2 regions of the Lacrimispora sp. YZC11 genome follow, and region 2 is predicted to be linked to the other one. Evidence: riboswitches for the same ligand, from Rfam matches in the RefSeq annotation. Region 2 holds a riboswitch; the other holds the start of a gene.
What was found. A riboswitch is a leader RNA that binds a small molecule or an ion and turns the genes downstream of it on or off. The one in region 2 is predicted to bind thiamine pyrophosphate.
Positions count from the first base shown of each region.

Region 1: it holds a riboswitch for thiamine pyrophosphate, as region 2 does, so the genes downstream of both, AC27IJ_RS11460 (thiamine-binding protein) here and thiT (energy-coupled thiamine transporter ThiT) in region 2, are expected to answer to the same signal.

Region 1 covers NZ_BAAJYQ010000006.1:1,119,325-1,122,531, reverse strand. Annotated here, with positions in the region: gene AC27IJ_RS11480 (FeoB-associated Cys-rich membrane protein) at 1-13, shown strand, start outside; gene AC27IJ_RS11475 (transcriptional repressor) at 113-568, shown strand; gene AC27IJ_RS11470 (HD-GYP domain-containing protein) at 604-1,227, shown strand; gene AC27IJ_RS11465 (hypothetical protein) at 1,224-1,352, shown strand; TPP riboswitch at 1,397-1,508, shown strand; gene AC27IJ_RS11460 (thiamine-binding protein) at 1,573-1,869, shown strand; gene AC27IJ_RS11455 (ABC transporter permease) at 1,838-2,599, shown strand; gene AC27IJ_RS11450 (ABC transporter substrate-binding protein) at 2,622-3,207, shown strand, end outside.
Region 2 covers NZ_BAAJYQ010000014.1:112,182-115,388, reverse strand. Annotated here, with positions in the region: gene AC27IJ_RS14350 (bifunctional 5,10-methylenetetrahydrofolate dehydrogenase/5,10-methenyltetrahydrofolate cyclohydrolase) at 1-559, shown strand, start outside; gene thiT (energy-coupled thiamine transporter ThiT) at 735-1,406, opposite strand; TPP riboswitch at 1,433-1,530, opposite strand; gene AC27IJ_RS14340 (DMT family transporter) at 1,805-2,230, shown strand; gene AC27IJ_RS14335 (helix-hairpin-helix domain-containing protein) at 2,333-3,088, shown strand; gene AC27IJ_RS14330 (response regulator transcription factor) at 3,110-3,207, shown strand, end outside.

The DNA of each region.
Region 1 (3,207 bases), on a different contig from region 2:
ACATTGCCATTAATTTAGGCGGCAGAAGGAAAAAGCTGTTTATGCCTTAAAAATACCTGTAAACGGAGGCGCGCAAGTGGAGAGACAAACGAACATCAATGAGAAAAGAAAAATGCCTGACTCCAGAAGCTATCACAGGACAAAAATGCAGAAAGAACTGATCATTGAGAAGCTGAAGGCAAAAGGCTGCAGGATCACAAAGCAGCGCTGTACTCTTTTGGATGTCATACTGGAGCATGAATGTTCCAGCTGCAAGGAGATTTATTATAAGGCATCAGGCGTGGATGAGACCATCGGCGCTGCGACCGTCTACCGGATGGTCAATATCCTGGAAGAAATCGGGGCCATCAGCCGGAAGAACATGTATAAAGTCGTCTATTCGGAAACCTGTCCCATGGAAGAGGCATGTACGGTGGTTTTGGACGATGAAACTACTTATCAGCTCTCTGCCAAGAACTGGAATCAGGTGGTCCAGGCAGGACTTAGCGCCTGCGGATATTTAGATGGCCAGAAAATATCTTCTATTATAGTGAAGCCCTGTGAATGCGAGAATGCTGATTGCATTTGATATGTAGTTAGCATTAACTAACCCAAGAAACGAGTATGGAAACTATGGATAGCGGACCAGAATTAGAATTATTTTCAGGCAGCGTGGACTATCATGAAATCATCGAATGCATTGTGAGTGCATTGGATGCCAAAGACCCCTATACTGCGGGGCATTCCCAAAGGGTGAGCGATATGGCGCTGGCCCTTTTGGGGTTTTTAGAGCTTGATAAAAAGGAAATAGAGAAGATACATATAGCCGCTCACCTTCATGACATCGGGAAAATCGGGATCCCTGATTCTGTTTTAAATAAGCCGGAAAGGCTTTCCGGGGAAGAATGGGCGGCCATGAAAAAGCATCCCAGGATAGGGGCTGATATTTTAAGCAAATCCCGTCATTTAAAAGAGCTGAAGGATATTGTCCTGTATCACCATGAACGTTTTGACGGTAAAGGATATCCGGAAGGGCTGAGGGGAGAGAAGATCCCGCTGGGGGCCAGGATCATAGCCATCTGCGATTCTATTGATGCCATGACATCGGACCGGGGATACCGGAGCGCTTATTCTATGGAACATTGCTATGAAGAAATCGAAAAGAATCTGGGAGTGATGTACGATCCGGTGATCGGGGCGTTGGCATTAAAGCATTGGGACCAGGTGACAAAAACGGCCGGAAAATGATAATATTTACGGCCCTTATCCTTCTGGGAGCAGGAGGGATCATGACTCCCACAGTCTCGGCGCTGCTTCATAATACGTCCACTCTGGGAATCAGCTTAAGCAGCATGCAGAATCTGCTGTCCTAGAAGCCGGGATTGACATTCCCGCCTTCCTGATGTATACTTGCAATGAAAATTAAAAGGGGTGCTGGAGAAAGTCCGGCTGAGATAAGGCAGTATTGCTTTAAACCCTGTAACCTGATCTGGATAATGCCAGCGTAGGAAGCTTACAGGCTAAGCCTGTTCACCCGCCCGGACATCCGGGCGGTTTTTTGTTTTCTATAAATGATAAAAGGAGAGAAAAGACATGAATGCAAGCGTAGCGATCCAGACATTGCCGGAGGCAAAAAATGATGAGGAACTGATCCGTATTGTTGACCAGGTGATCGATTATATCAAAAGCACAGGACTGAACTATTATGTAGGGCCATTTGAAACCGCTATTGAAGGGGATTATGATGAACTGATGGACATTGTTAAGGAATGCCAGCACATTGCCATAAGGGCAGGTGCTCCCTCTGTTGCCGCTTATATCAAAGTCACCTACCGGCCGGAAGGGGAGGTACTTACTATTGAAAAGAAAGTCACAAAGCATCACAAGTAAGCTTTGGTCCTGCTCTGCGGTTTTTGGGCTTTTGGTCTTGTGGCAGGGGATCAGTGCTTTCGGTCTTGTGGACCGCTTTCTGCTCCCCTCGCCCATCAGTGTCGGAAGGGCATTAGTCACGGAATTCCCGGTACTGACAGTCAATGCGGGAATCACCCTTGCCGAGGCGTTTACCGGTCTTTTTCTAGGGGTGGCAACAGGTTTTGTGATCGCTGTGATCATGGATCATTTTGAAGGCCTTTACCGGGCTTTTTATCCGCTTATCGTTCTGACACAGACCGTTCCCACGGTAGCCATTGCCCCTCTTTTGGTATTGTGGTTTGGTTACGGAATGGCTCCTAAGGTGATCCTCATAGTATTGACTACCTTCTTTCCCATTACCGTGGGCATGCTTACCGGTTTTAAGTCAGTGAATCCGGATGCGGTGAACTTATTAAAATCCATGGGAGCCGGAAGAGTAAAAATATTTCGCTATATCAAGCTTCCCGGAGCTATGAGGCAGTTTTTTGCAAGCCTTCGGATCTCGGTTTCCTATGCCGTGGTCGGAGCGGTCATCTCCGAATGGCTGGGAGGCTTTGGCGGACTGGGCGTATACATGACCCGGGTGAAGAAATCCTTTGCCTTTGATAAGATGTTTGCGGTCATTTTTCTCATATCGGCCATCAGTCTTCTTCTTATGAAGGGTGTGGACGTGCTTTCTAAGAAATGCATGCCATGGGATAATCAGTGATATGACAGAATTGGAGGAAATAATGAAAAAAACAGGTTTGGCAATTTTAATGGCAGCCGCGGCAGCCGCATTTCTCACTGCCTGCGGGGGAACCGGGAAACAGGCAGCAAATACGAATTCATCGGATTTAAAAAAAGTGACATTTGTTCTGGACTGGACTCCCAATACCAATCATACCGGACTTTATGTGGCAGAGGAAAAGGGGTATTTTAAGGATGAAGGGCTTGAGGTAGAAATCGTTCAGCCCCCCGAGGATGGGGCGGCAGTTCTGGTGGCCTCCGGAAAAGCCCAGTTCGGAATGTCCTTCCAGGACTCCATGGCACCGGCACTGGCAGGGGAAAATGCCCTTCCGATTACGGCAGTAGCAGCGGTCATCCAGCATAATACCTCCGGTATTATTTCCAGAAAAGGCGAGGGGATGGCTTCTCCAAAGGGAATGGAAGGAAAGAAATATGCTACCTGGGATATTCCGGTAGAAAAGGCCATGGTCAAAGATGTGGTGGAATCCGATGGAGGTGACTTTTCCAAGGTGAAGCTGATTCCCAGCACGGTTACAGATGAGGTTTCCGCATTAAAATCAAAATCAGTGGATGCCATCTGGATCTTTT
Region 2 (3,207 bases):
GCGCCCTCTGCCAAAGCAGATAAAAGAAAAAGACATTGAGCATATGATTCATCCGGAAAAGGATTTAGATGGCATATCTCCTGAAAATATCGCAAAAGTATTTGCCGGAGATGATACGGGATTTGCACCATGTACGGCAGAGGCAGTTGTGGAGGTCTTAAAGGCCAATGATATCCCTCTGACCGGAAAGCGGGTGGCCATCGTGGGCAGAAGCATGGTAGTAGGGCGTCCCTTATCCATGCTGATGCTAAAAGAAAATGCAACGGTCACCATCTGCCACACCCGCACGGAAAACCTAAAGGAAACCTGTAAAAATGCACAGATCCTTGTGGCTGCTGCAGGGCGGGCCAGGATGGTGGATGCCTCATTTGTAGGAGCGGATGCCGTAGTGGTGGATGTGGGGATCAATGTGGATGAAAATGGGAAGCTTTGCGGTGATGTGGATTTTGATTCCTTGGAAGGGACCGCCTCCATGGCAACTCCTGTACCAGGAGGTGTAGGAGCGGTGACAACGGCTGTGCTTGCCAGGCATCTGGTGTTGGCGGCCCTTAAAAAATAAAATATGAAATAATGGGAGCCATTGCAAAATAGATCGACCATCTATGGAGCAATGGCTCCTTTAAAGGAAAATTAAAGAGACACCTGAAAGATAGTAAGACTGTATGGTAAAAATGAAACAAGCGGCATGGGAGTTTCCGACACCTTTCATGCCGCTTGTTTTTATGGAAGCATACTTACCCATTTACGGCCTGGCGCTTCACCTGTCCAATGGCTCCCAACACGGGAGGGAAATACAGAATTACAACGGTCAGGATCAGTTCCGGCAGGATATAGGTAGCATTATAGCCCAGAGTATAAACCATAGGGTTCATGCCTTCCGGTGCATAGGAAGCAAAAAAGATATAGCCTGAAACCACATGGCATAAGTAACGGCCCACGACACCCGCCACATACCCGGTCACAAGACCGTGTTTTTTGTTTCTGAACAGCCCGGAAAGCCCCAAAGCTCCAAAAGCTAAGGGATAGTCAAGAAGAACCTGGAGGGGAGCAAATATATAGGGCTCTGTTATAAACTGTAAAATCCCGTAGGCCACACCGGTCATGATCCCGGCCCTTACGCCGTAAACATAGCCGATCAGGCAGATGAACAGCATGGAAAACAAGGTGACGGAACCGCCGAAAGGAAGGGAGGCAATTTTAATAAAGGAAGTTACCATTGCCAGCGCCATGGCGCCTGCGCAGTAAACCAGCTGGCGGGTCTGCAGCTTTTGAGATTTGGAAGACGATCTGCCCAGAAGATGCAGGATGAAAATCATTGCAGCAAGCAGAATGATCACCAGCAAGTATCCGGCCGGCTTTAATAGGTACTCTTCGTTTTCCGCAGAGTAAGTTAGAAAAAATGACATAAAAAATCCTCCTTTGTGTGCGCAGGAGGGGACTACTGTTGCTTCCTTACGCCGGCATTATCCGGTTCAAGTAGTGAGGGTTCGGTTTCTCCGATCTCAGCCAAAGGCTCCCCTAGCGTGTGTAATTTATATAATTTTGTTGTGAGTATAGCGCAAAACAGAAGGCTTGTCAAGCCATATCAAGTGATGCTGCAGTTCGGATATGGCATTCAGCATTTGCATAATTTGTGCTTAGTGACCAGGCTAAAAGGCGCAAATCATACAACTGTTTCTGCATCGCTGATTGGTAACCAAATTGTAAATTCAGTATAAAAATGCAAATAAAGCACATTCTAGTGAAAGACGGACATATCCGTTTGATTCATTCTATACAAATTGGAGATACGGAGGTTGTTTTAATGACAGGCTTTATTATAGCTCTTATATCCGGGGCGCTTATGAGCATACAGGGAGTTTTTAATACGGGAGTGACAAAGCAGACCAGTATGTGGGTATCTACAGGCTGGGTACAGCTTACCGCATTTTTGACCTGCATTATTCTGTGGTATTTCTCCGGCAAGGAAAACATTTCCGGCCTATTTGATGTACAGCCCAAGTACCTGTTGATTGGCGGCGTTATGGGTGCATTTATTACCTATACGGTAGTAAGGAGTATGGGGACCCTGGGTCCGGCCAAGGCAGCTTTGATAATTGTAATTTCCCAGATCATTGTGGCTTACGCCATAGAGCTGTTTGGCTTATTCGGCGTTGAAAAGGTAGGATTTGAATGGAAAAAGCTGATCGGTGCAGTTGTTGCCATCATCGGAATCATGATATTTAATTAATTTGGAAATAGTGCTTGTATTTACCTATTTCTTTAGGTAGAATAATAACATAGGCTGAAGATGGTATCCTTTTTTGAGAAATTTTGTAAAAGGAGGGATATCATGAAGTACCAGAAAGTTAAAATCATCCTTATAGCCCTGTGTGTTTTAGGGGCGGGTGTATGTTACGGCTTGAGCAAAAGCCAGGAGGCCCGCAGGCCAGGAATTTCCTTGTCAGAGGAATCGGCTTTTCATTCCGGAGAAAATATTACCGGAATTGGGGCAGCAGGTGATGGCAGGTCAGGGGATGGCGGGTCGACAGGAACCGGCGCTTTGGAAGCAGACGGTGTTAAGTCAGTTACCGGCGGGACCGGTCCGGCTGCTTTAGAGGCGGCAGAGGGCAGCTTAGGAAGTGCAGGAGAGGAAACGGTCCTGCCTTTCTATGTACATATCTGTGGAGAAGTTGTTTCTCCCGGTGTTTATGAGCTTAAAGAAGGAAGCCGGGTTTTTCAGGCAATCGAGAAAGCAGGCGGAGTCACAGACCAGGCTGCGGCAGAATATTTAAATATGGCGGAGCAGGTCAAGGACGGCATGAAGATCGTGGTCCCTGGCAAGGAAGAGGTGGAAGCGGCGAAAGCCCGGGGAGAATTTTCCTTACAGGCAGAAGCTTCATCCAACGTACAAAAAACCAAGGTGAATTTAAATACAGCCACAAAAGAGGAGCTGATGACCCTTCGGGGAGTCGGAGAAGCCAAGGCAAACGATATCCTTAAGTATCGGGAGAGCCACGGCGGATTTCAGAAGATCGAGGATATCATGAAGATATCCGGCATCAAAGATGCGGCGTTCCAAAAAATAAAAGAAGATATCACAGTTTGAAATAGAGGACAGAGGTGTAGTATGGCAAGCGTTTTAGTAGTTGATGATGAAAAACTCATCGTAAAAGGAATGAGATTCAGTCTGGAACAGGACGGTATGGAAGTGGACTGTGCCTATGA